DNA from 4 places in the Nonomuraea sp. NPDC004186 genome. Region 2 is predicted to be linked to each of the others. Evidence: riboswitches for the same ligand, from Rfam matches in the RefSeq annotation. Region 2 holds a riboswitch; each other region holds the start of a gene.
The links. A riboswitch is a leader RNA that binds a small molecule or an ion and turns the genes downstream of it on or off. The one in region 2 is predicted to bind S-adenosylmethionine.
Positions count from the first base shown of each region.

Region 1 (7,437 bases), on a different contig from region 2:
GTGAAGACCCTAGAAAAGAAGTGCTACGGCAGCGCCGGCTGCAACGTCACCTACAGCATCCGCGTCAGCTACTCCGGACCGGCTCTGAACCCGGACCAGGAGTACCAGGTCACCTATGAGGTGACCGGCCTCGAGGACGGCCCGGCCGTCAACACGTTCACGATTCAGGGGGATGAGGTCAGCTACCAGGAGGAGGAGTTCGCCTCGACTACGTCCTCGTCCAGGACGCTCAAAGCGAAGGCGACGGAGGTGGAACGCCTCGGCCTTTAGATGGCGCCATATGGCTGCCGCGCCCGCCTGGCGGTGGATCATGCCGGACCTTTGCCGGACCGTCAGGCCCGGCAATCATCGGTTTTGCCGGTCGTCATCAGTAGGGAGACGAGTGGGTTGACCTCGCCCCGTATTTCTGGAAGGGCCCATGCATTGGATCTTTCCTGAGCGGTGATGCATGGACCATCATTCTGTAGCCTCACCCAACCGAAGGATGGTCGTTGAAGCGCAGCAGCGGAACTCGTCGTAGTGGTGCTCGTGGTCTCGTCCTTCTCGGCTGGTTGTTCCTCGTTGTGGCCGGCTGGGTCGTTCTCACCGGAACAGGGGGCGATGCGACCACGGCGGTGATCGCGCTGGTGGGCGTGGGGCTGGGGTTTCTCATCACAGCCGTCGTGCTGGCGATCGAGGACCTTAACCGGCACTGATCAGGGAGACCCCAGAGGGTGTCTTTCATCTGGAGGGTTGCTACGTGGGGGTGGCGCGCCCGGTGGTGGTCACACGGGTGTGGCCGAGGATTTCCTGAACGCCTTGCTCGATGAGGACGGCATTGTTGACTTGGGGTCCCGTACGTCGGCCTGCTTGAGGATGGACTTCCACCGCTTCCAGTCCTCCGTGTGCGCGATCGGGTCGCCAAGCTTCGTGGTGAAGGCCGGATCATGATCGGTCCACCTGTTCCTAGCCTTGAGCCGTCGTTCCGCGGTCTGGGCCTTCTTGCGCCCGTAGGAGGGCCAGGAGCGCGGCAGGCAGTGTCCCGGGCGATCGGGTCGGATGCTGTGTCGGTGTCAGCGGCTGTGTCAGCACGCCAACGGCCCGGTATCAGAGCGGTCGGCGACAGTGAATGCACAGAGCGCGAACCGGGGCACGCCCAGCTCGCCCCCGCCTCTCGTGGAAGCCCATTTCATAACAGAGCCAAGGGAGTACGCCACCATGTCCATCACCCTTTCCGACCAGGACAAGCTCACCCTGCGGACCGCTGCATGGGGCGCCGTCTCCCTGATGTCCGCCGCCGGAGCCGCCGGCTCGGCCCACAAGGTCGCCACCGAAGGCTCCATCGCCCTGACCTCCGCGACCGGCCTGGTCGGGCACGTGCTCACCAAGGCGCCCAAGGGCGTGAAGTACGGCAAGTCCGTCGCCGACCTCGCCGACCTGGTGCTGCCGGCGCTGACCGCGTCCATGAACCTGCTCAAGCAGCAGGATCCGGCCGAGGCCGACAACTTCCACAGCACCGTCAGCGTCGCCCTCGAAGCAGCCGCCCGTACCCACCAGGGTCGGCCCAGCCCTACCCTGGCCGAGATGACCCGCAAGATCACCGCAGCGCTCGACGCTGCTTGATGGGATGTCAACCTCGTGTCGCGGGGTCCACTCCGGATCCCGTGACAAGGCGGCGTGACGGGTCAGGCACGGGTCGAGTCCCGCCACCGGGCGGCCAAGTTGGTGGGCGCCGAACTTGCCGACAGGCCGTGTTCAGACGCTCAGGGGCGCCTCACCGCACCCAGCCGAAGCTTCTCAGAGGGCCGGCGAACGGGAGCTCACGGCGGTGAGACGGGCTTGCAGTGCCGGTTTGACGGTAGGCCAGTCTTCGGCGACCACTGCGAACATGGCCGAGTCACGGATCTTGCCCTCCTCGCCGCGCGCCCACGACATGGACCAGGCGCGCAGCACGCCCTCGAAGGGGATGCCGAGGCGTTCCAAGGCCTGGCGGCACCGGTGGTTGCGGGCGTCGGTCTTCAGGTCGACGCGGGCGACGCCGAGCACGTCGAACGCGTACGACAGCAGCAACAGCTTCGCCTCGGCATTGATCCCGGTGCCCTGCGCCGAGGCGGCCAGCCAGGTGAAGCCGATCTCGATCGCGCGCAGGTCCGGCCGGTCCGGCCACCTGCGGGGATCCCACAGGCCGGTGCAGCCCACCGCCTTGCCGTCGCTGAGCCGAACCTGCGCGAATGGGGTCAGCCCGTCGCGGACGAGCTGGGCCGCCAGGTAGTCCGGTATCTCGCGAGCGCGAGGCACCAGCGTGAAGTCGTAGGACGACCGATCCTCCTCGGCCGCCTCCGCGAGATCCGGCGCATGTCGCATCGCCAGCGGCTCCAACCGCACCAGATCCCCGGAAAGGACAGGAACATCAAGCCGCACGCTCATCAGCTCTCCCTCATCGTTCCTGGCATTGGCACCTTTCCCGCGGGTTTCCCGCCGGGGAGGTTGCCGGACCGTCACAGGGCCAGGTCCCTCAGATCCTCTGGATGAACTACCGAGTCGAGATCATGCCTGCACAGGCGGACACCGTCAATGCGCAAGCGGGTCCGCCCAATCAAACCGACGCGGTTTCTCCCATCAGGCGTTGATCGACTTGCCGAGGGCGCTGCTCGCGAGCCAGTCGTCCCATGACTTCGCCCACGGCGTCGGCCCGTTGCCGAACTCGAGCTTCCGCGACGTCCCCGTGACCTCGATGATGTCTCCCCGCTGCGTGAAGTTGTAGAACCAGCGGGCGTTGGCCATGCTGGCGTTCACGCAGCCATGGCTGACGTTGCTGTTGCCCTGCGCGCCGGTCGACCAGGGCGCGGCATGGAAGAACATGCCGCTGTAGGTCATCCTGACATTCCACTTGGTATGGGCGTAGTACTCGCCGGGCCTGCCGATGGTGGCCGAGTCCATGAGGGTCGACGCGGCCTTCTCCTGGGCGATCATGACACCGGACCAGCTCTCGTCGCCCTTCTTGCCCAGGCTGACCGGGATGGCCTTGACGACCTTGCCGTTCTCCCGCACGACCGCCCGGTGGGTGGTGTTGCGGATCTTGGTGATGTGCTCGTCGCCGACGGTGAACGTCAGGCTGCGGTCCCTGGTGCCCCACAGGTCCCGGCCCGCCCGCAGCCCGGCCAGGTGCGCGACCACCGTGACCTTCTCGCCGACCGGCCAGTACTCGCGCGGCCTGAACTGGACCTCGCGGTCGCTCACCCAGCTCCACGCGCCTTCGACCGGCTTCGACATCCGCACCTCCAGCGACCTCTCGACCGCGGCCCGGTCGCTCCTGGCGGTCACGGGGCGCGACAGCAGGAGCTGGACGGGCATGCCGACGCCGACCTTCTCGCCGTCCAGCGGGGACATGCCGCTCTCCAGCACCCGCTTCGGCTTGAGCGTGGTGAACGTGGCCCGCGCGGTGACGGGCTTGCCGTCCCTGCCGGTCGCCTGCGCGCTCACCGTGTACGCGGTCGAGGGCCGCAGCGGCCACGTGGGGTGCCACGTCCCGTCCGCGCCGAGGGTTCCGCGGACCTCATGCCCCTTGGCGTCGGCGACGGTCAGCTTGGTGACCTTGCCGTCGGTGGCCTTGACCCTGACTCCGGCGTCCGGGGGCACCTTCTTCGTGCCGTTCGCCGGGATGATCGACAGCTTGGCTGCGAGGGCCCGCTCCTGTGGGCCGGCGGGCGGTGGTGGGTTCGAGCCACCCGAGGTGCAGCCTGCGGCCAGCAGCAGCGCAGCCGTGAACGTGCTGACGAGTATGGTTCGGCCGTTCCGCATCGTCGATGCCTCCACTCCCCGACAAATAGGCATCTTTCGGACAAGACGGCCTATTAGCGATACAGAGAGCTATATGCCCATAACTGTAGGTAGCAATGCAAAAGTGCCTTGATCGATGCGGCAGGTTGCGAGGCAGGCGTATCCAGAGGGCCTCTGCGAGATCGAGGAGTGGGACCTCGGGACGTGGCACCCGCCCACCATGAGGTGAGGCTGTTCGTGCTTCTCGGCTGTGTGGGGCGGCCCCTGAGCGCGTCCGCCATGCCTCTGGGAGACTGGGTGCCTGTGACGCGCTCTGACCTGGCTCGCAGGATTCATGCCGCAGCCCACCTCACCGGCCACTTCGTGCTCCGCTCAGGACGTACCGCCACCGAGTACTTCGACAAGTACAAGTTCGAGGGTGACCCCGTTCTGCTGGATGACATCGCTCGGGCGATGGCGCCCGTGGTCCCGGGGGACATCGAGGTGTTGGCCGGGCTTGAGATGGGCGGGATTCCGGTGGTCACCGCGCTTGGCCGGCACACCGGTCTGCCGTGTGCGTTCGTCCGTAAGCAGGCCAAGGCGTACGGGACCTGTCGTCTGGCCGAGGGCGCGGATGTGGTGGGGCGGCGGGTTCTGGTGGTTGAGGATGTTGTCACCAGCGGTGGCCAGATCGTCCTGTCCACTGCTGAGCTGCGGAGCCTCGGGGCCCAGGTCAGTGAGGCATTGTGCGTCATCGACCGCGAGCAGGGAGGTGCGGCGGCGTTGGCCGCGGAAGGCATCAGGCTTTCGTCGTTGCTGACCGCGACCGATCTGCGCATGACGGACTGATCCGCCGGGCCCATCGACAAGGGCTTCTCTCTACGATCGTCACCCGTCCGGGCAGGCAGAACAAGACTGTTTCTTTGGTCGGTGCCGTCGCCATGCTGTAACCGTGAACGCCACAAATAGCGAGGTCTGGGATCCGTTCGGCACCTTGCACAACGCCCTGTGGATCGGAGGGGGACAATGGGCCGGCAAATCCACCGTCGCCAGGCTGCTCGCCACCCGGTACGGGCTGACCGCCTATCACTACGACTATCACGACGCACGTGCGCACAATGACCGTCGGATCGCCCGTCGCGTGCGGCTCGGCGAGCCCATCGCGGACCCTGAGCCGGACGCCGTCTGGGTGAACACCAGCCCTCAGAAAATGGCCGACGAGATCCTGGCCGGCTTTCCCGCGCGGTTCGAATGGGTTCTGGACGACCTGCGTGGCCTGGTTTCGGGGCGGCCGGTCGTCGCCGAAGGCTGGGGGCTGCGTCCCGAACTGGTCGCTCCCATCATCGACTCAACCTGGCGAATGATCGTCATGGTGCCGAGCGAAGAGTTCCGCCGGCGTCAGGTTCGCGAGCTGCCCCGGGCCGCCGCCGTCGATCACCGAGTCAGCGATCCTGATCGAGCACAGCGCAACCGACTCGCCCGGGACCGGCTCGTCGCCGACGAGGCCGTTCGGTCCGCTCGCCGTTTGGGCATCCGGGTTCTGGAGGTGGATGGGGCCGATGATGCGGGGGCTGTGGCGGATATCGTGGCCGACCACTTCAGTGCCTATCTGCCGCTTGTGAACGTCTACAGGTCTTGATGACGCCACTGGGTTGCACGCATTCATGGAATCAATGGCGTGACCGTGCCCGTGGAGGTCTCGGTGATGCTGATGCCGGAGACAGTGGCGACCATCGGCTCGTAGCCGTGTATGGCATTCATCGCTTTCGACAACTCCGCGCGGTCCAGGCCAAGGGCGAGGGTGCAGTGGGGTATCCATTTGCCCGGAAGGTAGTACGGCCAGCGTTTGATCTGGGTACTTGGAAGAGCGACGTGGATTCTCTTGTGGAAGGTCAGCAGTTCGGTTGTCGCACCGGCCAGCCTCTTGTGGGAAGGTTGAAGATCGTGAGTAGCGTTGATCAGGGCCCCTGAGGAGACAGTGGCAGTGATCGTGCGCGAGATTCCCGAGATCCACGGCGGGCGTCGTTCCGCCCCGTCGACCGGACATCTATGAGCAGGCAAAGCGTCATTTCGTTGCCGTTCTGACCGGCCCTCGCGTTGAACTGCGTGTACTTGCTGGTCGCCGAAGGGTACGCGGCGCAGTCGCCCGCCTGCGGCGACTCTGCTGTTTAACCACACTCCGGAGGGTGAACGGCTCCGCCTTTATTGGGTCGCGGTGGCGATGGCCTGGTTCTTATCGTGTCGGCATGCCTTTCTACGCTCACTCGCTGGCCTGGCTGCTGGGGCTGGAAGGAATCGCGCTGTTACGCGCGCAGGCGGGTGATCTGGAGGATGCGGCCTTTGTGGAAGAGCGGATCGCCGAGATCCGCAAGATGGTGACCGACCCGGATCCGGAGCTGAACGCGGGCGTGGTCGTCGGCCAGGCCTCCACCACGGAGGGGTACGCGCAGTGGGCTGAGCAATACGACGGCGAAGGAAACCCGCTGATCGCCGTGGAGGAGCCGCTGGTGCGGCGCATCCTGGAAACGCTGGCGGTGGGGCGGGCGCTGGACGCCGCGTGCGGCACCGGCCGGCATGCCGCGTTCCTGACTGGGCTGGGGCATGAGGTCGTCGGCGTGGACTCCTCGGCGGAGATGCTTGCCAGAGCGGAGGCCAAGGTTCCGGACGGGGAGTTCCGTCAGGGGGACCTGTGTCGCATGCCGGTCCCGTCGGCGAGTTTCGATGCGGTGGTCTGCGCGCTGGCGTTGACCCATCTGCCGGCCCTGGGGCCGCCGCTGGCAGAACTGGCCCGTGTCGCCCGGCCCGGTGGGCACCTGGTGCTGTCGGACATCCATCCGCTGTCGCTGTATCTGGGAGGTGTGCCGAGGGTGGCGGGACCGGACGGGGGCGTACGGGCCATGCCGGCCAGCCGCTTCCTGGCCAGTGACTACATCAACGCCATCCACGAGGCAGGGCTGCGGATCGTGGCCTGCCACGAACCTCGGTGGGGCGAGTCGCCCGGCGGGCACGGTGGCCCTCTCGCTCAGCGGTGGTGTTCGGAAGCGGCGGCGGTGGCCTATCGGGACACTCCCGCCTTGATCGTCTGGCATCTCCGAAAGCCCTGACCCGCTCACCAACTCAGCGCCTTCGGCCGGCCGGTCGTGGCGGGCGGCCGGTCACGGAGCACCCGGGCGCCGAGCGGGACCAGGGCCACGCAGAGCAGGCCGGTGACCAGCACGTCGGGGATGGAGGCGCCCTTCAGCACGCCCATCCACGTACCTCCTGCCAGCAGCAACATCACGGCGCGGGCGGTGCCGAGCAGGCCTGAGCGCCAGGCGGCGATGGCCAGCAGCAGCGAGCCCGCGTACTGGCCGACGGAGGCCCAGACCGGTACCCGCCACGGTCCGTAGGAGATGTCCACATACTCCTTCATGATCGCGCTCGTCGCCTGGTCCAGGCCGATGGCCTCGGTGAGCTGGAAGGCGGTCTGGTCGGCGCCGGCGAAGTACAGGCGGGCGAACAGGCCGATGACCAGCAGCGTGGCGCCCCAGTAAGCGAGGTGGCCGCCCACCTGCTGGGCCAGAGCGACGAAGGCGGGGAAGAGCAGCAGCGCCCCCAGCGCGAACACCGCGTAGGAGAGGGTGAGCAGGGCGGGCGCCGACGTGTAGGCGAGGAGCTGGCCGTAGGCGGCGAAGGGCTGTGCCTCGGCCCAGGCCTGCT
Region 1 covers NZ_JBSGFQ010000020.1:132,666-140,102, reverse strand. The annotation lists gene ACWEPL_RS19065 (hypothetical protein) at 1-270, shown strand, start outside; gene ACWEPL_RS19060 (hypothetical protein) at 492-695, shown strand; gene ACWEPL_RS19055 (hypothetical protein) at 1,198-1,602, shown strand; gene ACWEPL_RS19050 (GNAT family N-acetyltransferase) at 1,777-2,406, opposite strand; SAM riboswitch class I at 2,414-2,514, opposite strand; gene ACWEPL_RS19045 (L,D-transpeptidase) at 2,599-3,780, opposite strand; gene pyrE (orotate phosphoribosyltransferase) at 4,063-4,587, shown strand; gene ACWEPL_RS19035 (hypothetical protein) at 4,691-5,377, shown strand; gene ACWEPL_RS19030 (hypothetical protein) at 5,401-5,799, opposite strand; gene ACWEPL_RS19025 (class I SAM-dependent methyltransferase) at 5,985-6,842, shown strand; gene ACWEPL_RS19020 (hypothetical protein) at 6,848-7,437, opposite strand, start outside.
Region 1: linked by a shared signal. The riboswitch ahead of ACWEPL_RS19050 (GNAT family N-acetyltransferase) and the one ahead of ACWEPL_RS17485 (aminotransferase class V-fold PLP-dependent enzyme) in region 2 are both predicted to bind S-adenosylmethionine.

Region 2 (7,437 bases):
CGCGGCCTGGGGCCGCTGGTGCTTGCTCGGGAGCGGTCGGTCGCGCCAAATGGGGGTGACGCAACGCGCACGCTCGATGACATTAGGTAAACGTACCGCAAGTCGGCGACAATGAGTAGCCAAACGATGACGATGCGTGTCACCCGAAAGTCATGAGATAGTCCTGACATGTGGCTCACCTGGCGCGCCGCAATGGAGCGCGCGCTGTACGGCGAGGAGGGCTTCTACCTTCGCGAACGCCCTTCGGGCCACTTCCGGACCTCGGTCAGCGCCTCCCCGGCGTTCGCCGACGCGGTGCTGGCATTGCTGTCGGAGGTGGACGCCGAGCTCGGCGGTCCCGACGTGCTCGACCTGGTCGACATCGGCGCGGGCGAGGGCACGCTGGTCGCCCAGGTGCTGGAGGCCGCCGAGCCCGCGCTGCGCGACCGGCTCCGCGTCACCGCCGTCGACCTCTCCCCCAGGCCGGACGGCCTGCCCGAGCGGATCGCCTGGCGGCGGAGCGTGCCCACCGGCATCACGGGCCTGGCCATCGCCAACGAGTGGCTCGACAACGTGCCGCTCGACGTGGTGGAGCAGACCTCCGCCGGGCCACGCCTCATCATGGTGAACGTCCGCACCGGCGAGGAGCGCCTCGGCGGGCCGCCGCGACCGGACGACTGCGCCTGGCTCGACCGGTGGTGGCCGCTGACCCGGGTGGGCTCGCGCGCGGAGATCGGCCGCCCCCGCGACGAGGCGTGGGCCTCCGTCCTGGGACGCCTCACAAGGGGCCGAGCGATTGCCGTGGATTATGCACACCCTGTGGATAACCGGCCGCTCTGTGGCACGTTGACCGGTTACCGCGACGGCGCGGTCGTTGCCCCGATCCCCGATGGGACCTGCGATATCACGGCTCATGTCGCGCTTGACGCGTGCGCCGAGGCCGGGCGCCAGGCCGGCGCGATATCCACAGCCTTGTCCACACAGCGCGACGCGCTGAGGGCTTTGGGGATCACCGGCACCAGGCCCCCGATCGACCTGGCCCGCACCGAGCCGCGCACCTACATCCGGGCGCTGGCCAGAGCGTCGGAGGAGGGTGAGCTGATCGACCCGGCGGGGCTCGGCGGGTTCGGCTGGCTCAGCCAGCGGCGGTGACCTCCAGCGACCGCAGCCCCCTGATGATGTAGCCGGGCTTCCAGCTCGGCTCCTCCCGCAGTTCGAGCTTGGCCGCCCGGTCCAGGAGAGCGCCGTACGACTCGATGAGCTCGATGCGGGCCAGCGGCGCGCCCAGGCAGAAGTGGATCCCGGCCCCGAACGAGATGTGCGGATTGTCGGCCCGCCCCACGTCGAGCCGGTCCGGGTCCTCGAAGACCGCCGGGTCGCGGTTGGCGGAGCCGAACAGCAGCGCCACCTCCGACCCGCGCGGGATCTCCACCCCGTGCACCTCGATGTCCTCCAGCACCCAGCGTTCGAACATCTGCAGCGGCGTGTCCCAGCGCATCACCTCCTCGACGGCCGTGGGCAGCAGCGAGCGGTCCTCGCGCAGCCGGGCCAGTTCGGAGGGGTTGCGGAACAGGGACCACCAGCCGTTGCCCGTCACGTTCACGGTGGCCTCGTGTCCGGCGTTGAGCAGCAGCACGCACGTGCCGACCAGCTCGTCCTCGGTCAGCTCGTCGATCTGCGCCAGGGCGCTGATCAGGTCGTCGCCGGGAGCCCGGCGGCGCTCCGCGGCCAGGGTCTTGAGGTAGTCGGCGAACTCCGACGCCGCCCGTACCGCCGTGTGCTGGGCCTCAAGGCTCGGGTTGAGCTCGTACATGCCGCAGATCTCCGCCGACCAGGGGCGCAGCAGGTGGCGGTCGGCGTGGGGGATGCCGAGCATCTCCGCGATCACCGTCACCGGGAGCGGCTCGGCTACCTCGGCGAGCAGGTCGCCGCCGCCCTTCTCCACGAACGCGTCCACCAGGCCCGCGGCGATGGCGCGCACCCGGGGACGCAGCGACTCGACCATGCGCGGAGTGAACGCCTTGGAGACCAGCCGGCGCAGCCTGGTGTGCACCGGCGGCTCCACGTCGAGCATGCCCGCCCTGATCACCCGCCAGAACGGCTCCTGGAACTCCGGCTCCGCCGGCCTCCCGAACTCCTCGTTGGTGGCCACGTGGAGGTGGGACCGCCCCAGGCGGCGGTCCCTGAGCAGGGCGTTCACGTCGGCATGACGTGAGATCAGCCACTGGTTCGTCGGCTCGAAGTAGCTGACCGGCGCCTCGCGCCTCAGCTCGTCGTACACCCGGTACGGGTGCGCCACGAAATCCGGATCCCAAGGGTCAAATCGCACTATTTCATCTTAAGGAGTGAGGTCCTCCTGTGGCGCCGTCCGCTTGCTCCGCATCCGGATGTTCAGCAGCTCGACGACGAGCGAGAACGCCATCGCGAAGTAGATGTAGCCCTTGGGGATGTGCTGGCCGAAGCCCTCGGCGATGAGCACCACGCCGATCAGCACGAGGAACGACAGCGCCAGCATCTTGATGCTCGGGTGCCGGTCCACGAACCTGCTGATCGGCCCCGACGCGAACAGCATCACCAGCACCGCCACCACGACCGCCGCGATCATCACGCCGAGCGTGTCGACCATGCCGACGGCGGTGATGACGGAGTCGAGCGAGAACACGATGTCCAGCACCATGATCTGGATGATCACCGAGGCGAAGGAGGCGGCCGCGGCCTTCTTGCCGTCCTTGCCCACGGGGCCGTCCATGCTGTGGCCGATCTCGGTGACGCTCTTGCCCAGCAGGAACAGTCCGCCGAGCAGCAGGATCAGGTCGCGTCCCGATATTTCGTGACCGAAGACGGCGAACAGCGGCTCGGTGAGCTGCACCACCCACGACAGGGCGAGCAGCAGGAGCAACCGGGTGATCAGCGCCGCGCCCAGACCCAGCACCCGGGCTCTGTCCCGTTGTTCGGGAGGTAGTTTCCCGGCCAGGATGGAGATGAAGATGATGTTGTCGATCCCCAGCACGATCTCCAGGGCGACCAGGGTGAAGAAACCGATCCAGATCTGCGGGTCGGTTACCCAGTCCAACATTTACGCACCTCCATGACACATGAGCGGGATTTCCGGTAGCAACGAGTCAGCCGCCGGATAAGTTCACCGACTTGCGATCGATGGAGGGGATTGGGTTATAGTCTCCGCCGTAGGTCATGAGTGCCAGCGACAAGCCCCGGCTAGCTGGCCGGCAACCCTCGCGTCCGCGGCGGGGTGCCCCGGGTGAAGACCTGGTCCGTCACGAAGTGTGGCGGGCAAGCGCGGGCTCCGTGGCTGCTTCCAGGGGTCCGATGACCCTGAGGGAGATGTGCCGTGTCCACGTTGACGATCTTCAGCTCCGTCCCCGCTCGCGCCGCCGAGGCCGAGGCCGTTCCGGTCGCCACGGGCAGGCCGATCCCCGCCGTGCTCGGGGCCGACCTCGAGGTGCCGGTCAAGGGCGGCCGGCTCGTCGGCTACGCCAACCTCGACTACGCCGCCAGCGCCCCCTGTCTCGAGCCGGTCAGCGCCGCCGTCACCGCGGCGCTCCCGGCCTACTCCAGCGTCCACCGGGGCGCGGGCTACGCCTCGCAGCTCACCACCGCCCGCTACGAGCAGGCCCGCCACACGGTCCGGGCGTTCGTCGGGGCCCGCCCGGACGACGCCGTGATCTTCACCCGCAACACCACCGACGCCACGAACCTCCTGGCCCGCTGCCTGCCCGCCGGCACCACCACCGTGGTCTTCGACACCGAGCACCACGCCTCTCTCCTCCCCTGGGAGAAGTCCGTACGGCTGGCGCCGCCCGCCTTCCCCGGCGAGGCCGTCCGCGCCGCCGACGCGGCCCTGGCCGGCATCGACGGCCCCAAGCTGCTCGTGGTCACCGCCGCCTCCAACGTCACCGGCGAGCTGTGGCCCATCGCCGCCCTGGCCCACGTCGCGCACCGGCACGGCGCCCGCATCCTGGTGGACGCCGCCCAGCTCGTACCGCACCGGCGGCTCAACCTGACCGCGCTCGACCTGGACTACGTGGCCTTCTCCGGGCACAAGCTGTACGCGCCGTTCGGCGCCGGGGTGCTGGTCGGGCGGCGGGACTGGCTCGCGGACGGCGAGCCGTACCTCAAGGGCGGCGGCGCGGTGCGCTCCGTGGGCGACGACACCGAGTGGCACGACGACCCGGAGCCGCGCCACGAGGCGGGCACCCCGAACGTGCTGGGCGCCATCGCCCTGGCCGCCGCCTGCGACGCGCTCACGGCCACCGGCTGGACCGCGCTGGTGCGGGAGGAGGAGCGGCTGATCGCGCGCCTGCGGTCCGGGCTGGCCTCGATCGAGGGCGTACGGGAGCTGTCGCTGTGGGGGGACGACCACCCGCGCGTCGGCATCGTGTCGTTCACCGTGGCCGGCTACTCGGCCCGCGAGGTGGCCGAGGTGCTGTCCGGCGAGTACGGCATCGGGGTGCGCGACGGCAAGTTCTGCGCGCACCCGTTCGTCCGGCACCTGTTGGGTGAGGCCGACGGCGGATGTGAGGACGGCACCGCTTCCGCGGTGCGGGCCTCCATCGGCATCGGCTCCACGCAGGAGCACGTGGACCGGCTGGTCGAGGCCGTGCGGGACCTCGTGAATCGCTGAGTCGGCCGCTGGGTGAGCCGCTGAGTGAGCCGCTGGGTGTGCCGTTAGACGGCGTCGGAGCGGTTCGGCGGCTTGCGGTGCGGCGGCGGCTCGTCGGAGACCAGGGCGTCGATGTCCCTCATGTCGTCGTCGTTGACCCCGCCGGCCCGGTGCTCGGTCGGCTGCCTGGGCACCCGAGGCGCCTCGGCGGGCGTCGTGAGGCCGGCGGGCCTGGTCGTGACGTTCGACGGCTCCGGACGCTGTGGCCGCGCGGCGCTTTCCTCCTCGGCGGCCCGGCGTTCCGAGCGCCGGCGGAACATCGCGGCGAAGATCCCGTCGATCCCGATCCGGCCGCCCCCCAGCGCCAGGAACAACAGGGCCAGTGCCCCGAGCGCGCCGGGCAGCTCCCAGCCGCCGGCGCTGGACAGCACCCCGTGCCCCGCGTGCACGTACGTGATGGCGCCCAGCATGTTGATCAGCAACAGCAGCCCCACCAGGCGCACCAGCAGGCCCAGGATCAGGAAAATGCCGCCTGCCATCTCGATGAGGGTCGCGAACATGGCGGCGAGCTCCGGCATCGGGATCCCCATCCCCTTGAACGCCTGCCCGGTGGCCGCAAGGCCGCCCTCCCACTTCTGCGCGCCGTGGACCAAGAAGATCACGCCGGTCACCACCCGTGCGATCAACGCCGCGACATCAAACACAACTCTCTTCATGGTGTTATCTCCCCCCGGTTCCTTGTATTCCTCCCCGTGTCCGAGTTAGGGATGCGTTTCCGTACCATTCCTTGACCCGGCCCCGCCCTGGCCCAGCAACCGGCGCGGTGGCAGCATTGCCATATGACGGAACGTGTGGTCGGGATCGGCGCGGGTGCAAAAGAGCTGGCCACCGAGGACATGATCCTCAACATCGGCCCGCAGCACCCGTCGACCCACGGGGTGCTCCGGCTCAGGCTGACGCTCGACGGCGAACGCATCACCGCCGCCGAGCCGATCATCGGCTACATGCACCGGGGCGCGGAGAAGCTGTTCGAGGTCCGCGACTACCGTCAGATCATCATGCTGGCCAACAGGCACGACTGGCTGTCGGGGTTCGCGAACGAGCTGGGTGTGGTGCTGGCCGCCGAACGCCTGCTCGGCATGGAGCCCCCGGTCCGGGCCGTGTGGGCGCGCACGCTGCTGGCCGAGCTCAACCGGGTGCTCAACCACCTGATGTTCCTCGGCTCCTATCCGCTGGAGCTCGGCGCGATCACGCCGCTGTTCTACTCGTTCAACGAGCGCGAGCGCATCCAGGCGGTCATGGAGGAGATCTCCGGCGGCCGCATGCACTACATGTTCAACCGGGTCGGGGGCCTCAAGGAGGACCTGCCGCTCGGCTGGCTCGACCGGGTGTCGGAGGCCGTCGCGGAGACCCGCCGCCGCGTGCCCGACATCGAGAACCTCATCCTGCACAACGAGATCTTCATCGCCCGCACCAGTGGCGTCGGCGTGCTCTCCCGCGAGCAGATCACGCAGTACGGCGTCAGCGGCCCCATCGCCAGAGCCTCCGGCGTGGACTTCGACCTGCGCCGCGACGACCCGTACCTCGCCTACCCCGAGTTGCCCGTGAAGGTCGTCACGCGGCAGGCCGGCGACTGCCACTCCCGGTTCGAGGTGCTGTTCGACCAGCTCAAGGTCTCGCTCGACCTGGCCGAAGCCTGCGTCTCGCGGCTGCGCTCGCTGCCTCCCGGGCCGATCAACCAGCGCCTGCCGAAGGTGCTCAAGGTGCCGGAGGGCCACACGTACGCGTGGACCGAGAACCCTCTCGGCATCAACGGCTACTACCTGGTCTCCAAGGGAGACAAGACCCCGTGGCGGCTCAAGCTGCGCTCGGCCTCGTACAGCAACGTCCAGGTGCTGCGGGAGATGCTGCCCGGCCACCTGGTCGCCGACATGGTGGCCATCCTCGGCTCGATGTTCTTCGTCGTGGGTGACATCGACAAGTGAAAGTCGAGCGCGACAAGTACGTCGACTGGCTCCGCGCCCTGAGCCTCTGCGTCGTGGTGGTCTGGCACTGGGCGTTCACCATCCTGGAGTGGAAGCCGAGCGGCCCCGAGCCCACCAGCCCCCTGGGCTTCACCTCGGGGCTGTGGATCCTGACCTGGCTGCTGCAGGTGCTGCCGCTGTTCTTCTACGTCGGCGGCCACGTGCACCTGCTGTCCTGGGAGCGGGCCAAGGAACGCGGCGTCGGCATCGGCTCGTTCGTCTGGCGGCGCATCCGCGCGCTGGCCTTACCCGCCCTGTTCCTGTCCGGGGTGTGGATCGCCATCGGGGCGGTCGTGACGTACACGTTCCAGGTCGACTGGATGTGGCGGGTGGTGCTGCTGGTGCTCAGCCCGCTGTGGTTCCTGGGCGTCTACCTCGTCCTGATCGCGCTGCTGCCCGTGGCGCTCTGGCTGCACCGCCGCTACGACGTGCTGGCGCTGATCTGGCTCGGCGGCGCGTCGCTGGTGGTGGACGTGGTGCGCTTCCGGTACGGGGTCGACTGGGTCGGCTGGCTCAACATGATCATCGTCTGGGGGCTCGCCCACCAGGCCGGGTTCTTCTACGACCGGATCGTCATCCTGCCCAGGCGCTATGACGTCGCGGTGCTCTGGACGGGGCTGTTCGCCCTGTTCGGCCTGGTCTATTCGGGCATCTACCCGGGCTCGATGGTGGGCGTGCCGGGCGACAAGTGGTCGAACATGGCGCCGCCCACGTTCGTGATCGTCGCCCTGCTGCTGTTCCAGGTCGGGCTGGTGGAGGTGCTGCGGCCGTCGATGGAGCGGGTGCTGGAGCGTCCGGGCTGGCGCCGGGTGA
Region 2 covers NZ_JBSGFQ010000018.1:101,577-109,013, reverse strand. The annotation lists gene ACWEPL_RS17500 (SAM-dependent methyltransferase) at 169-1,131, shown strand; gene ACWEPL_RS17495 (cytochrome P450) at 1,115-2,308, opposite strand; gene ACWEPL_RS17490 (TerC family protein) at 2,318-3,055, opposite strand; SAM riboswitch class IV at 3,168-3,283, shown strand; gene ACWEPL_RS17485 (aminotransferase class V-fold PLP-dependent enzyme) at 3,329-4,621, shown strand; gene ACWEPL_RS17480 (DoxX family protein) at 4,666-5,316, opposite strand; gene ACWEPL_RS17475 (NADH-quinone oxidoreductase subunit D) at 5,440-6,585, shown strand; gene ACWEPL_RS17470 (acyltransferase family protein) at 6,582-7,437, shown strand, end outside.

Region 3 (7,437 bases), on a different contig from region 2:
CAGCGCCTGGGCGAGCACGGTGGCGGTGGTGGTGCCGTCACCCGCGACGTCGTCGGTCTTCTTGGCGACTTCCTTGACCAGCTCGGCGCCGATCTTCTCCCACGGGTCCTCGAGCTCGATCTCCTTGGCGATGGAGACACCGTCGTTGGTGATCGTGGGGGCGCCCCACTTCTTCTCCAGCACGACGTTGCGGCCCTTGGGACCCAAGGTCACCTTGACGGCGTCGGCGAGCTGGTTCATACCGCGCTCGAGACCGCGCCGGGCGTCCTCGTCAAACGCGATCATCTTGGCTGCCATAAGGCTAGACCTCCCAGATGCAGGGTGGCTTGTCGTGGACCGAGCCGACGCCCGCGACGGCATGGGTCAGCATCTCCTGCGGCAGACCCCATCGTCCCGATCCGAGTGTTGGCACTCTGCTGCACAGAGTGCCAACGAACTGTTTAGCACTCTACCCTGTCGAGTGCAAGCGAGAAGCCTCCTACCGGGCCTTTCCTCCCCATATCAGCCTGTACGGCAGAGCCGTCCATCGTCGGCGGCAGGACCCCGCACCTGCGACGAGCCGCGTCCAGGCCACCGCAGGTGGCGGGATCCATACGCACGGCGAGCCGCCTCGCGCGGCTCGCCGTGACCGAGTCGACGAAAGAAAGGTGGCGGGTTCGCACGGACTGCGCTGCCGGGCGATCCCCGCCGGTGCATACCAGGGGGGTGTATCAGACCGCGCGGACGGACTCCGCTTGAGGTCCCTTCTGGCCCTGCGTGATCTCGAACTCGACCCGCTGGCCCTGTTCGAGAGATCGGTACCCGTCCATCATGATCGCTGAGTAATGGACGAATACATCCTTACCACCGTCTACCGCGATGAAGCCGTAGCCCTTGTCCGCGTTGAACCACTTGACGGTGCCCTGCGCCACTTCCGACTCCTCTTACTGGGCTTTCAGATCTCGCCCATTCCTCCGCGAGACCCGTAATCGCCGGACTTAAGGGAAAATCAGCCAGACGATCGCCCTCGACCATACCTGTGGCACGGGGTTTGGCAACAGAGTCAATCTGCAAACGACGCATTTCTTCGCAACGAAGGCGCTTCAGCGTTTCATTTGCCCTGGAAATGGAGAAGGCGCCCACTAGGGGCGCCTTCCACACGTGTGATCTATAGCACTCAGCCGCCGGCAACCGCCGGGATGATTGAGATCTGAGTGCCTTCAGGTGCCGGAGTGTCGAGCCCGTCGGCGAAACGGACGTCCTCTTCCCCAACGTAAACGTTGACAAAACGACGAATCTTGCCCGATTCATCCAGAATTCTCGCGCCGATCCCCGGGTAGTCGGAGTCGAGCTTGGCAAGCACGTCACGAAGAGTCGCGCCCTCGCCACTGACTTCGGCGTTGCCCCCGGTGTAGGTGCGCAGAATGGTGGGAATCCGCACCGAAACGCTCATGGTTTAACTCGCCTTTCCTGGTTGTCAGACAGTCGCGCGGAACGCGTCGAGGGAGGGCCGGATCACGGCCGTGGGCTGGGCGTCGTCGCTGATCGCGTCGAGCGTCTTGAGCCCGTCGCCGGTGTTGAGGACCACGGTCTCGGCCTCGGGGTCGAGCCGCCCGCTCTCGGCGAGCTTCTTCAGCACGCCCACGGTCACCCCTCCCGCGGTCTCGGCGAAGACGCCCTCCGTCGAGGCCAGGAGCTTGATCGCGGCCACGATCTCGGCGTCCGTGACGTCCTCGACGGCCCCGCCGGTGCGCCGGGCGATGTCGAGCACGTACGGCCCGTCGGCCGGGTTGCCGATGGCCAGCGACTTGGCGATGGTGTCGGGCTTGACCGGCTGCACGACGTCGTGCCCCGCCTTGTACGCGGTGGAGACCGGCGAGCACCCGGCCGCCTGCGCCCCGAAGATCTTGTACGGCGTGTCCTCGACCAGCCCCAGCTGCACCAGCTCGCGGAAGCCCTTGTCGATCTTGGTGAGCTGCGAGCCGGAGGCGATGGGGATGACGATCTGCTCGGGCAACCGCCACCCGAGCTGCTCGGCGATCTCGTACGCGAGCGTCTTGGAGCCCTCGGCGTAGTAGGGCCGCAGGTTGACGTTGACGAACCCCCACTTGTCACCCAGCGGGTCGCCGATCAGCTCGGAGCAGAACCGGTTGACCTCGTCATAGGTGCCGTCGATCCCGATCAGCTTGCCGCCGAACACGCGAGCCATGGCGATCTTGGCCGCTTCGAGGTTGGCCGGGATGAACACGCACGCCTCGAGCCCGGCGCGCGCCGCCGCCGCGGTGACCGCGCCCGCGAGGTTGCCCGTGGAGGAGCAGGAAAGGGTGTGGAAGCCGAAGTTACGCGCCGCCTCGACGGCGATGGCGACGACCCGGTCCTTGAAGGAATGGGTGGGGTTGCCCGAGTCGTCCTTCACGTACAGGTTCTTGAGACCGAGTGCGCGTCCGAGGTTTCCGGCCTTGACCAGTTTGGTCCAGCCGGGGTTCATATTCGGCTTACTGGCGACGTCAACCGGAACCGGGAGCAGCGACCGGTAACGCCAGATGTTGGCGGGGCCCGACTCGATGTCGGAGCGGGTCACGGTACCGAAGGAATAGGCCGCTTCGAGCGGCCCGAAACACTCCAGACACGCGAAGCTCGGACCGAGCGGGTAGCGCGTGCCGCACTCACGGCAGGACAGACCGACAGCAGGACCAAAGTCGAGCGACATGAAGCGAGGCCTTCCCTCATCTTCGCCTGCGGCCACCTTGACCGCAGACCGGAATTGGCACCTTGTCCCGGTCGGCCTCGCCCTGTCGCGAGTCTCAAACCGGGAGGGTTGCCGGGGCTTCGCAGGGCCGGTCCCTCCACCCCTCTGGATGAGCAATATTCAGTTGTTGAAAAGGACTCTACCCGTCCATGGGGCCCAAATGGCCACCCGTCTCAAGATGCGAGACGTGGCGTCTCAGCGATAATCATCACCCAGCACTCCCTGCACGTATTTGCGCGCCTGGTGAATGCGCGACTTGGCGGTGCCCAGGGGGATGCCGAGCTGCTCGGCCACCTCGTTGTAGTCGAGCTGGACGATGTCGCGCAGCACCAGCGCCTGCGCCAGGTCGGGCTTGTCGGCCTCCAGCGCCTCCATGGCGTCGAGCAGGTCGAGGCGCGAGCCCGCGATCACGCTCACCCGCGCCACGTCGGGCTTCTGCGTGGGCAGCTCGTCCGAGGTCTGCTCGGCCGCGCGGCGTTTGAGCGACCTGTACGTGGTGCGCGCGCAGTTGGCCGTCACGATGTGCAGCCAGGTGCTGAACCGCGCCCGGCCCTCGAACCGGCCGATGTTGCGCGCCACGGCCAGCAACGTGTCCTGCGAGGCTTCCTCGGCATCCTGGTGATAGGGGAGGATCCGGGCGCAGTGTCGCATCACATCGGGCTCGATCCGCGCCAGGAGCTCGCCAAGTGCGCGATGATCTCCTCCTGCGGCCGAGCGGGCGAGTTCCTCGGTTAGCTCATCTAGCGCCATAGCTGGGATCCTATGGGCGAAGGGAGCGTAGATGAACAGCGTCCTGGTGGCCTCCAACAGAGGACCCGTTTCCTTTACCGTCTCGGACGACGGCGAGCTGACCATGAAACGCGGTGGCGGCGGCCTGGTTTCGGCACTGTCCGAGGTGGCCAGGAAGGACGGCATGCTGTGGGTGTGCGCGGCGCTGTCCGACGGCGACCGCAGCGCCGTGCGCCTGGTGCCCGGCGGCCGGATCGACCACGCCGGCTACGACACGGGTCCGGTGCGCATGCTCGACATCCCGCCCGCCACCTTCCACCGCGCCTACAACGCCGTGGCCAACTCCACCCTGTGGTTCGTCAACCACCTGCTCTACGACATCCCCAACTCACCCAACTTCGGCACGAGGTTCGAGCGCGAGTGGGAGTCCTACCGCGACTACAACGGCGCGTTCGCGCTGGCGCTGGCCGAGGAGGCCGGCCACGGCGCCCGCGTCATGGTGCAGGACTACCACCTGACGCTGACCCCGGCGATGCTCCGCGCCGAGCGGCCGGACCTGCGCATCGCCCACTTCAGCCACACCCCGTGGGCGCCCCCCGAATACTTCTCGCTGCTGCCCGACGAGGTGGTCGGAGAGGTCCTGGAGGGCATCCTGGGGGCCGATCACGCCGGGTTCCTGGCCGACAGGTGGGCGCAGGCGTTCATGGACTGCTGCGAGGCGCTGCTGGGCGCGGAGGTCGACCGCGTGGGCCGCAGCGTCACCCACGAGGGCCGGACCACCCGCATCGGCGTGCACAGCCTCGGCGTGGACGGCGCCGCGCTGTGGGAGCGCGCCGTCGAGCCCGACGTCGAGTCGCACATGACCGCGCTCAGGGAGCAGGTGGGCGACCGCCGGCTGATCGTCCGCATCGACCGCACCGAGCTGTCGAAGAACATCGTGCGCGGCCTGGTGGCCTACCGCGAGTTCCTCGCCGCGCACCCGGAGTGGCACGGCAAGGTGGTGCACCTGGCGTTCGCCTACCCGAGCCGGCACGACCTGCCCGAATACCGCGAATACACCGCGTCGGTGCTTCGCTGCGCGCAGGAGATCGAGGACGAGTACGGCACCGAGGACTGGGACCCCCTGATCCTCAACGTCAACGACGACTACCCGCGTTCGCTGGCCGCGTACCGGATGGCCGACGTGCTGCTGGTCAACCCCATCCGCGACGGGATGAACCTGGTCGCCAAGGAGGGCCCGATCCTGTCCACGAGGTGCGCGCTCGTCCTCTCGCGCGAGGCGGGGGCGGCGGCCGAGCTGGGCCCGCACGCGCTCGTGGTGAATCCGTACGACATCAGCGGCACGGCCGCCGCGCTGCACGCCGCGCTCGTCATGCCGGAGGACGAGCGCCGCATGCGGCGCGACAAGCTGCACGCCGCGGCCACCGCCCTGCCCCCGCAGAAGTGGCTCGCGGCCCAGCTCGACGCGCTGGCCGAGATCTGAGCCCGGTCAGGTCCAGTCGGCGTGCTTGAGCGTGTCGGCCAGCCCCGGCGTGTTCCACTGGTCCACGATGAGGATCTTGCTCTGCGGCAGGTACCACTCGCGCTGCGTGAAGCGGAGCAGCACCTTCGTGGTCGAGCCCGAATACTTGACGCACTCCGACTTCCACGCGTTGTAGGCGGCCTTGTGTCCCGCGCCGACCTGGCGCAGGCCCCTGGTGACCTTCGGGCCGATGGCCTCGCCCCACTTCCGGTTGAACGGGCACGGCTGCACGTCGCTCGCCGTGTAGAAGGGCCGCTTGCCGGTGTACGGGCCGAACCCCTCGGCGCCGCGCTTGATGGACGAGGGGCCGAGGACGTAGAAGGCGTCGCATTCGGGCGTCCCCCAGCCCACGGGCTTGCCGCACTTGCCGGTCACGATCTGGACATCGTCGCCGAAGCGGTGGACCACCCACTTGATCGGGATGTACAGGGTCAGGCCCTTGCGCAGCTTGACCGCCTGGGCGGGCGCGGCGTGGGCGGGCAGGGAGGTCGCGAGGAGGGTGGCCGCGGCCACGGCCACGGCGGCGAGGTGTCGCTTGTGCATGCGCCCGACCCTAGGGAGCGCGACTTGCAGCTCAATCACGAACGGCTGAAAGCCGCCACAAGCTCCTCCAGCAGCGCGACGACGCCGTCGGGCCCGTCCACCACGATGTCGGCCCGCTCGGCCAGCTCGGTGACCTCCGCGGAGCCGCTGCACACGGTCACGCCGGGCAGCCCCGAGAGGCGTACGGCCTCGAACGCGGCCAGGTCGCCGAGATCGTCGCCCACGAACATGACGGACCTGGCGGCCCGCTCGGCCAGGAACAGGCTGAGCGCCTGCCCCTTGTCCATGCCCGGCGGCCGCAGCTCCAGCACGAAGCGGCCCGGCTCGACCACCAGGCCGCGCTTGCCGGCCAGCTCGGCCAGCGGCTCGCGCAGCCTGGCCAGCGCGCCCTCCGGGTCGGAGCTGCGCCTGGTGTGCACGGCCACGGCCCGGCCCTTGTCCTCGATGGTGACGTCTCGCAGGCCCAGCGACTCGAGCAGCAGCTGCAGCTCGGCCTCGGCCTCGAGCACGCCCGGAGGCGGCGGGGGCCCGGAGATCTGCCCGGCCTCCCAGCGCTCGAAGCCGTAGTGCCCGAGCACGACCAGCCGGGGCACGTCGGCCAGGCCCGGCCCGAGCTCCAGCGCAGTGGCCGGCGGCCGGCCGGTCACGATGGCCACCGCCAGGACGTGGGCGCCGAGCTCGGCCAGCACCTCCGGCGCCTTCGGATGGATCACGGCCTCGGCGGGATCGGGCACGATCGGCGACAGGGTTCCGTCGAAGTCGAGCCCGATCACGGCGCCCGCCGGGTCGTCCAAGATCGCTTTCATTCCAGGGATGTTCCTCACGCGGCTGCCGTACCCAGCCGGTCAGGGACGCATGCCGAGTCTCCTGGCGGCGCGGTCACGCTGACGGGTGGACCGTAACCTGCGCAGCCGCTTGACCAGCATGGGATCGTGCTCCAGCGCCTCCGGCCGGTCGATAAGCTCACCGAGCAACTGGTAGTAGCGCGTGGCGGAGAACCCGAAGCTCTCCTTGATGGCCTGCTCCTTCGCGCCCGCGTAGCGCCACCATTGGCGTTCGAAGGCGAGGAGTTCGAGATCGCGTTCTGAGAGGGGTTGGCCGGACGTCTCCTGGGCAGCATTGTCACCGCTGAGCGGTGCTCCCATGGTGTCCTCCTCGGGAAAGGTGCGCGCGACGACTCCGCACGCACGCGGCCCGTGGCCAATCGTAATGTGCGAAGTGCGGCTGTTCACGACGTATTGAGAGACGTACAGTCACGAAATGTGACCTCAGTAATCACGCTCCTCACCGACTACGGACTCGAAGACGGCTATGTGGCGGCGTGTCACGGAGTGATCGCCGGAATCGCCCCCCAGGCGCGGGTGATCGACGTGTGCCACCTGATCCCCTCAGGTGACGTACGGCGTGGCGCGGCGATTCTCGCCCAGACCATTCCGTACCTTCCCGCGGGCATCCATATCGGCGCGGTCGATCCCAGCGCGGGCGGCGCCCGGCGGGCGGTGGCCGTCGAGGCGGGCGGGCGGGTGTTCATCGGACCCGACAACGGGCTGCTGTCGTGGGCCGTGCACGCCAGCGGCGGCGCCGAGGCCGCCTACGCGATCAGCAACGAGGAGCACTTCCTGCGGCCGGTCTCCCCCACCTTCCACGGGCGCGACGTCTTCTCGCCGGTCGCGGGGCGGCTGTGCGGCGGGCTGAGACCGTCGGACCTGGGGCCCGAGGTGCCGATCGGCAGGCTGGTGACGCTGCCGGCGCCGACCACGCTGCTGCGCGAGGGCTCGGTGGAGGGCGAGGTCGTCTCGGTCGACCGCTACGGCAACACCCAGCTGTCGATCGCGGTCGGCGACCTGCACGCGCTGGGCGTGCGGGTGGGCGACACCCTGGGGGTCTGGCTGGGCCGGCGGCAGCTCTCGCTGCC
Region 3 covers NZ_JBSGFQ010000128.1:25,799-33,235, reverse strand. The annotation lists partial or broken gene groEL (chaperonin GroEL) at 1-297, opposite strand, end outside; gene ACWEPL_RS54945 (cold-shock protein) at 711-911, opposite strand; gene ACWEPL_RS54940 (MoaD/ThiS family protein) at 1,157-1,432, opposite strand; gene thrC (threonine synthase) at 1,457-2,689, opposite strand; SAM riboswitch class I at 2,703-2,844, opposite strand; gene ACWEPL_RS54930 (RNA polymerase sigma factor) at 2,924-3,478, opposite strand; gene ACWEPL_RS54925 (alpha,alpha-trehalose-phosphate synthase (UDP-forming)) at 3,510-4,940, shown strand; gene ACWEPL_RS54920 (hypothetical protein) at 4,947-5,522, opposite strand; gene otsB (trehalose-phosphatase) at 5,558-6,328, opposite strand; gene ACWEPL_RS54910 (DUF3263 domain-containing protein) at 6,368-6,667, opposite strand; gene ACWEPL_RS54905 (SAM hydrolase/SAM-dependent halogenase family protein) at 6,785-7,437, shown strand, end outside.
Region 3: linked by a shared signal. The riboswitch ahead of thrC (threonine synthase) and the one ahead of ACWEPL_RS17485 (aminotransferase class V-fold PLP-dependent enzyme) in region 2 are both predicted to bind S-adenosylmethionine.

Region 4 (7,437 bases), on a different contig from region 2:
GCGGGCCCGGGGGCGATCACCTCTCCGAGCGCCCCGACCAGCGCCGCCCCGGCCGCCTGCCCCGTCATCAGCCCGGACGACTGCAGCCCGAACGCCTGCCCCCGCACCTCCTCGGGCACCGACTCGACGAACCGCCGCTGCAACCCCAGCTGGTACGACAGCCCCGCGGTCGCCACCGCGGCCAGCACGGCGGCCCACGCCATCCCCGGCCCGAGCGCGAACCCCACCCACGGCACGCCGAGCAGCACCGCCAGCGGAAACGACAGCCGCTCCCGCAGCCCCGGCGCGGCGAACCTGCCCACCGCGAACTCCCCCACCGCCATCCCGACGGCCGCCGCCGCGAGCACCACCCCGGCCTGCCCCTGCCCACCCAGGTAGGGCACGACCATGGCCTCGGCCCCGGCCAGGAACACGCACGGCAGCCACCCCGCCAGCAGCAGCCCGCGCACCCGCCCGTCGGCCAGCAGCCGCCGGTTGACCCGCAGCGTCTGGCGCACCGTGCCCGCTCCCACCGTGCCCGCTCCCACCGTGCCCGCTCCCACCGTGCCTCGGGCGGGCCGGTACGGCAGTCCGGCCCGCAGCACCACGGCGGCCACCGCGGCCAGGCCCGCGGTCGTGGCCAGCGCCCCCGAGGGCCCGGCGATGGCCAGGAACGCGCCCCCGGCCGCCAGCCCGGCGATCTGCGCGCTCGCGGAGGCCACGTTCAGGACCGACCGACCGAGCACGAACGCGTCGCCGGGCAGCACGTCGGGCAGCATCGCCGCCCGCGCGGCGAAGAAGACCGGCGTGAACAGCCCAGTGACCAGCACCAGCGCCAGCATCGCCCAGACCGGCAGCTCCGCGAAGGCCAGCAGCAGACACGTCACCGCCCTGACCACCTCGCCGGTCACCATCAGCGCCCGCGGCGGCAACCGGTCGGCCAGCGAGAGCAGCAACAGCCCGCCCACGATGAACGGCAGCCAGCCGGCCATGTACGCGGCGGCCGACAGGCCGGCCGAGCCGGTCCGCGCATAGACCAGCACGGACAGGGCCAGCATCTTGATCGAGTCCCCGCCGACCAGCAGCGCGAAGCTGCCGAACAGGACCCGGAACTCCTTGACGGCGAACACCTCGCCGAACGTCGCCCCATTCACGTCCACGATGGTGCGGACCGGACCGGCGAGCCGGCGACTCTTTCGGATATAACCGAAAGGTGCCCGTAAGAATCGAGGTCACCCCGCAGGACCTGGTGGCCACCAGGTTCGCGATCTCGCCGCTGATCGAGACCATGCACGCGCAGTGGGTGCTGGCGGGCCGGCTGGAGGCGGGCGTGCACGGCCGGTGGGCCGCTCGGTGGCGGGGCACGTACCGCGAGCTCGAACGCGCGCACCCCGTGCTGCGGGCCGCGGACGCGATCAGCGGCAACCGGCGCGGCACGAACGTCGCCTTCATCGCCCCGCCGCCGACGGCGGTGGACGTGCCGTTCGAGGCGGAGCTGGCCGCCATGCGCAGGACGCCTATGGAGCAGGCGCACGCGGAGATCGCCCGGGCGCTCGCCGGGCGGCCGGCGGCGGGCGGGGTGAGGGAGCTGCTGGCGGGAGCGCGGGTGGTGGAGCGGTTCGCCGACGCGTACGAGGCGCTCTGGACGGAGATCGTCTCCCACGACTGGCCGCGCTTCCGCGCGATCCTGCAGCGCGACGTCGCCCATCGGGCGGGACGGCTGGCGGCCTACGGCTGGGCGGCGGCGCTGGAGGACCTCAGCCCGCAGGTCCACTGGCGACCCCGGGGGCAGATCGAGGTCGAGCTGACCAGCCTCCACGGGCTGCGCCGGCTCGGCGGCAAGGGGCTGCTCTTCCTGCCGTCGGCGTTCACGACCGGCGTCGGCGCCTATCTGGAGGACGCCTGGCCGTACGCGATGATCTACCCCGCGAGGGGCACCGCGGCCGTGCCCGCCGCGGCCGACGCCGACCTGTCGGCCCTGATCGGCCGCAGCCGCGCCCGCATCCTCGCCGAGCTGGCCGAGCCCGCCACCACCACCCAGCTCGCGGCCCTGCTCGGGCAGAGCCTGGGCACCACCGGCGGCCATCTGGCGGCGCTGCGCAGGACGGGCCTGATCGCGGGCACCCGCGTCGGCCGCGGCGTCCTGTACGCGCGCACGCCCCTCGGCGACGCCCTGGTCAACGGCTGAGCACCCCCTCGCACAAAAGAGACAAAAGCCACTAACCATCACCCTGTGCCATATCCAGGTAAATCCTACTGATACAGTCGCTTATGTCACGAGTCCAGTGCGAAGCCCCGGCTTGCTGGACGGCAACCCTCCCACCGCGGCGGGGTGCCCCGGGTGATGACACGGTCGTCGAGCCGAATGGTGCTCCTGGCGGCAAGCGCGGATGTCGAGTCGTGCTGCCCTGTGCCCTTGGCCGGCTGCTCGAAAAGGAAAGGGAAAGATGAAGGGCGGATTCACGCGCCTCGCGGGACTGGGCATGGTGGTCGCGCTGGCGGTCACGGCCTGCGGCGGCGTCGACACGGGTGGTTCCACCGGCGGCTCCACGGGCACCGGCGGCGCGGCGAAGCAGGAGCTCACGGTGACCGCGTTCGCGGGCGCGTGGGGAGAGCTGTTCAAGAAGTCGTTCGTGGAGCCGTTCGAACGCGACACCGGCGCCAAGGTGAACCTCGTCTACGGCGCGAACGCCGAATGGCTCACCAAGCTGCGCGCGGCCGGCGGCAAGAACCCGCCGTTCGACGTCATCGCGTTCACCCCGGACGCGTCGCTGCCCGCGGCCTCCGCCGGGCTGCTCCAGCCGCTGGCCACCGACGGGCTGGCGCACTTCAAGGAGCTGGACCCGGTGCTCGCCGGCAAGTCCGCGTACGACGGCAAGCAGTACGGAGTGCCGCTGACCACCGGCTCCACCGGTCTCCTCTACCGCACCGACAAGATCAAGACGCCGCCCGCGGACTGGGCGGACATCTTCGACAAGCAGTACTGCGGCCACGTCGCCCTCCCGCCGCTCACCTACAACCCCGGCCTGGAGTTCTTCTCGGCCCTGGTCACCTCCCAGGGCGGCACGCTGTCCGATCCGGCCGCCGTGGACAAGGCGTTCGACAAGCTCGCGACGCTGAAGGGCTGCGTGTCCTCCTTCCCCGCCAACGCGGGCAACGCCGCCACCGTCATCGAGAACGGCGACGCCTGGATCATGCCCTTCTGGGACGGCCGCGCCTTCGCCATGGCCCAGGCCGGCTCCCCGATCGGCTTCACCTACCCCAAGTCCGGCCCCGTCGGCGCGCTGACCTCGTATTTCATCGCCGCGGGAACGCAGAAGAGCGACCTGGCGAACAAGTTCCTCGACCACCTGACGGCCGCGCAGAACCAGAAGCCGTTCGCCGAGGGCACCTGGTACGCCGCGGGCAACGACTCGATCTCCTACAGCGAGCCGTTCGAGCAGAAGGTGAAGCACGGTCCCGACGTCTTCAAGAAGTTCATCTGGGTGGACTACGCGGTCGCCACCCCGAAGCTGAACGAATGGCAGCAGCGGTGGAACCAGATCTTCGGCTGACCCCGGAAGAAGGCGGCGGGCACGTCGAGATCGAGGGGCTCGCCGCCGGGTACGACGGCGCGCGCGTGCTCGACCTGGACCGGCTGTCGATCCGCAAGGGCGAGTTCCTGTCGATCCTCGGGCCCAGCGGCTGCGGCAAGACGACGCTGCTCAACTGCGTCGCCGGGTTCGTCCAGCCCACGGCCGGGCGGATCGTGATCGACGGCTCCGACGTGACCCGGCGGCCCCCGTACCGGCGGGGTCTGGGCATGGTGTTCCAGAACTACGCGCTCTTCCCGCACATGACCGTGGCCGCCAACGTGGCGTACGGGCTGCGCGTGCGCAGGCTCGACCGGCGGGAGCGGGACGAGCGGGTGCGGGAGGCGCTGAGCCTGGTCGGCCTGGAGGGGTACGCCGGGCGGCGGCCCCGCCAGCTGTCCGGCGGGCAGCAGCAGCGGGTCGCCCTCGCCCGAGCCCTGGCCATCCGGCCCGCCGTGCTGCTGCTGGACGAGCCGCTGTCCAACCTGGACGCCAAGCTGCGCAGGGAGATGCGGGTGGAACTGCGCGCCATCCAGCGGCGCATCGGCACCACCATGGTCTTCGTCACGCACGACCAGGAGGAGGCGCTCGCGCTGTCGGACCGGGTGGCCGTCATGAACGGCGGCCGGGTCGAGCAGCTCGGCACCCCCGACGAGGTCTACCGGCGGCCGGCGACCCGGTTCGTCGCGCAGTTCATCGGCGCGGCCAACGTCCTGGAGGGCACGGTGACCGGCTCGGGCGCGCTCGACTCCGGCGGGATCGTCGTCGAGTGCGGCCCGCTGTCGCTGCGGCCGGGCGGGCGCGCCGTCGTCGCCGTCCGCCCCGAACGCATCCGCCTGACCACACCGGGCCCAGAGGCCGGCCCAGAGGCCGGCGGCGTGGCCGGGACGGTGGGGTATCGGGCCTTCGCCGGGGACGCCTGGCATGTGGAGGTGCGGCTGGCCGACGGACGCATCCTGAGCGTGCAGGTCGCCGACACCGGCGCGGGCGCCGAGGACCCGCCCGGCGCGGGCACGTCCGTGCTCGCGCACTGGGATCCGGCCGACGTCATCCTCCTGGAAACGGAGGCGCCGTGACACGCCGCTGGGCGGGCCTGCCGTACATCCTGCCGCTCGTGGCGTTCCTGACCGCCCTGTTCCTGGTCCCCCTCGTAGGGCTGCTGCGGCTCAGCTTCAGCCCTGTCGACGCCTTCAACGCAGCGCTGCCCGGATTCACCTTCGGGCAGTACGCCCGGGTGTTCACCGAGCCGTACTTCTACGGCTCCCTGCTGCGGACCCTGGCCACCGCGCTCCTGGTGGCGGTGCTGTGCGTGGCGCTGGCGTACCCGGCCGCGTATTTCCTGGCCCGCCGGCGGCCCGGCGTCGTGCGGACCCTGCTGTTCGTCATCGTGATCTCGCCGCTGCTGACCAGCGTGGTCGTACGCACCTACGGATGGGTCGTGCTGCTGTCCGGCAACGGGCTCGTCAACCGGGCGCTCGTCGCCTCCGGGCTGCGTGACCAGCCCGCCCAGCTGCTCACCAGCTACCCGGCCGTCGTGGTCGCGGTGACGCACGTGCTGCTGCCGTTCGCGATCATCCCGCTCACGACGGCGCTCGGCGGGCTGGACCGCAACCTGCACCGGGCCTCGCAGACGCTCGGAGCCGGGCCGGTCAGGACGTTCCTGCGGGTCACGGTCCCGCTCAGCCTGCCCGGCGCGGTCACCGGCGCCCTCATCGTCTTCGCGCTGGCCATGGGCATCTACATCACGCCGCTGCTGGTCGGCGGGGTGACCCAGCCGCTGACCGGCATCCGGGTCTACGACCAGGTGACGACGGTGTTCGACTACCCGGTGGCAGCGGCGCTGAGCTTCGCGCTGCTCGCGCTGACCGTCGTGTCCACGGGGCTGCTGGCGGGCGTGTTCCGGATCTGGGAGAGGCGCCTTCATGGGTGAGCGGGGCTACGACAGGATCGTGCGGCTGGTGGCCGCGGCCCTGGCGGCGCTGGTGTTCCTGTTCCTGATCGCGCCGCTGGTCGTGCTGGTGACGAGCTCGTTCAACCGGGCGGGCTCGATGGCGTTCCCGCCGTCGGGGCTGTCGCTGCGCTGGTACGCCGAGGTGCTCGGCTCGCCCGACTGGCAGGTCTCGTTCCGGCTGAGCGGCCTGCTGGTGCTCCTGGTGGTGCCGACGACCGTGGTCATCGGGACGCTGGCGGCGTACGGGCTGACGCAGGGGTCGTTCCCCGGGCGGCGGCTGCTGCAGGGGTTCGCGCTGTCGCCGCTGATGGTCCCGGAGATCATCGTCGCGCTCGGCCTGCTCTACTACTTCCACGGCGTCGGCCTCGTCAACTCGGTGACCGGGCTGTGGCTGGCGCACTCGCTGGTGGCGCTGCCGTTCGTGGTGCGGGCGGTCATGGTGAGCGCCGCGCAGCTCGACCCGGCGCTGGAGCGGGCCGCCCTGAGCCTGGGCGCCGGGCGGGTCCGGGTGTTCCTCACGGTGACGCTGCCGCTGCTGCGGCCCGGCATCCTCGCGGGCGCGATCCTCGCCGCGGTCACCTCGCTCGGCGAGGTCGCCGTCACGGCCCTGGTGGCGGGCGCGAACACCACGACGGTGCCGCTGCGCATCTTCTCGGCCGTGCAGTACCAGCTCGACCCGTCGATGGCCGCGGTGTCCACGCTGCTCATGGCGGCGAGCGTGGTGGTGATGGTGGTCGCGGACCGATTCGCTCGCATTTCGGAGGCCCTGTGACAAGCCCTGTGACAAGCACGGTGACAAGCACGGTGACAAGCACGGGTACGGCGACCGCGACCGGCGCGCGGATCGGCATCGACGTCGGGGGAACGTTCACCGACCTCGTGGCCTCCGTGCCGGACCGCGGCCTCGTGGTGCACCACAAGGAGCCGAGCACGCCCGCCGACCCGTCCCTGGCGGTCGCGGACGGGCTGGCGGCCCTCCTCGCCCGCGCGGACCTGCGGCCGGAGGAGGTCGCGGGCCTCGTCCACGGCACCACGATCGGCCTGAACGCCGTCATCCAGCGGCGCGGCGCGCGCATCGCCCTGGTCGTGACCGAGGGCTACCGCGACATCCTGGAGATCGGCCGCAGCCGCATGCCGTCCTCCTTCGACCTGTACGCGGGCAAGGAGGAGCCCCTCGTCCCCCGCAACCTCATCGTCGAGATCTCCGCCCGGCTGGGCCCGCGTGGCGAACCCGTGGCCGAGCCGGACGCCGCCGAGCTGGACCGCGTCGCCGCGCGGCTGCGGGCCACCGGGGCCGACGCGGCGGCGGTCGTGATCCTGCACGGTTACACCGACCCGGCCTTCGAGGAGGGCGTCGCGGCGGGCCTGCGCGAGCGGCTGCCCGCGTTGCCGGTGACGGCCTCGGCGACCGTGTGGCCGGAGGTACGCGAGTACGAGCGTGCCCTGGTGGCCTGCATGAACGCCTACATCCAGCCGCTCATGCGCGACTACTTCGCCCGCCTGGAGAGCCGGGTGCGCGGGCTCGGGGTGTCGGCGCCGATCTTCATCAGCGCGTCCAACGGCGGCTCGATGAGCCTGCGCTCGGCCGCGGAGCGGCCCGTCGAGACCGTGCTGTCGGGCCCGGCCGCCGGGGTGGCGGCGGCCGCCCGGCTGGGGGCGGGGGCCATCGTCACGTTCGACATGGGCGGTACCAGCAGCGACATCGCCGTGTCCGTGGACGGGTCGCCCGAGCTGGCCACCCACACCACGGTGGGCGGGCTGCCCCTGATCGTGCCGGTCGTGGCCGTGCACGCGATCGGGGCCGGGGGCGGGTCGGTCATCTGGGTGGACGGGCCGGGCGTGCTCAAGGTCGGGCCGGGCAGCGCGGGCGCCGACCCCGGGCCGGCGGCGTACGGCCGGGGCGGCGACCGGCCGACGGTGACGGACTGCTACCTG
Region 4 covers NZ_JBSGFQ010000091.1:6,426-13,862, forward strand. The annotation lists gene ACWEPL_RS47625 (MFS transporter) at 1-1,133, opposite strand, end outside; gene ACWEPL_RS47630 (helix-turn-helix domain-containing protein) at 1,193-2,167, shown strand; SAM riboswitch class IV at 2,252-2,372, shown strand; gene ACWEPL_RS47635 (ABC transporter substrate-binding protein) at 2,427-3,533, shown strand; gene ACWEPL_RS47640 (ABC transporter ATP-binding protein) at 3,512-4,627, shown strand; gene ACWEPL_RS47645 (ABC transporter permease) at 4,624-5,481, shown strand; gene ACWEPL_RS47650 (ABC transporter permease) at 5,474-6,274, shown strand; gene ACWEPL_RS47655 (hydantoinase/oxoprolinase family protein) at 6,307-7,437, shown strand, end outside.
Region 4: linked by a shared signal. The riboswitch ahead of ACWEPL_RS47635 (ABC transporter substrate-binding protein) and the one ahead of ACWEPL_RS17485 (aminotransferase class V-fold PLP-dependent enzyme) in region 2 are both predicted to bind S-adenosylmethionine.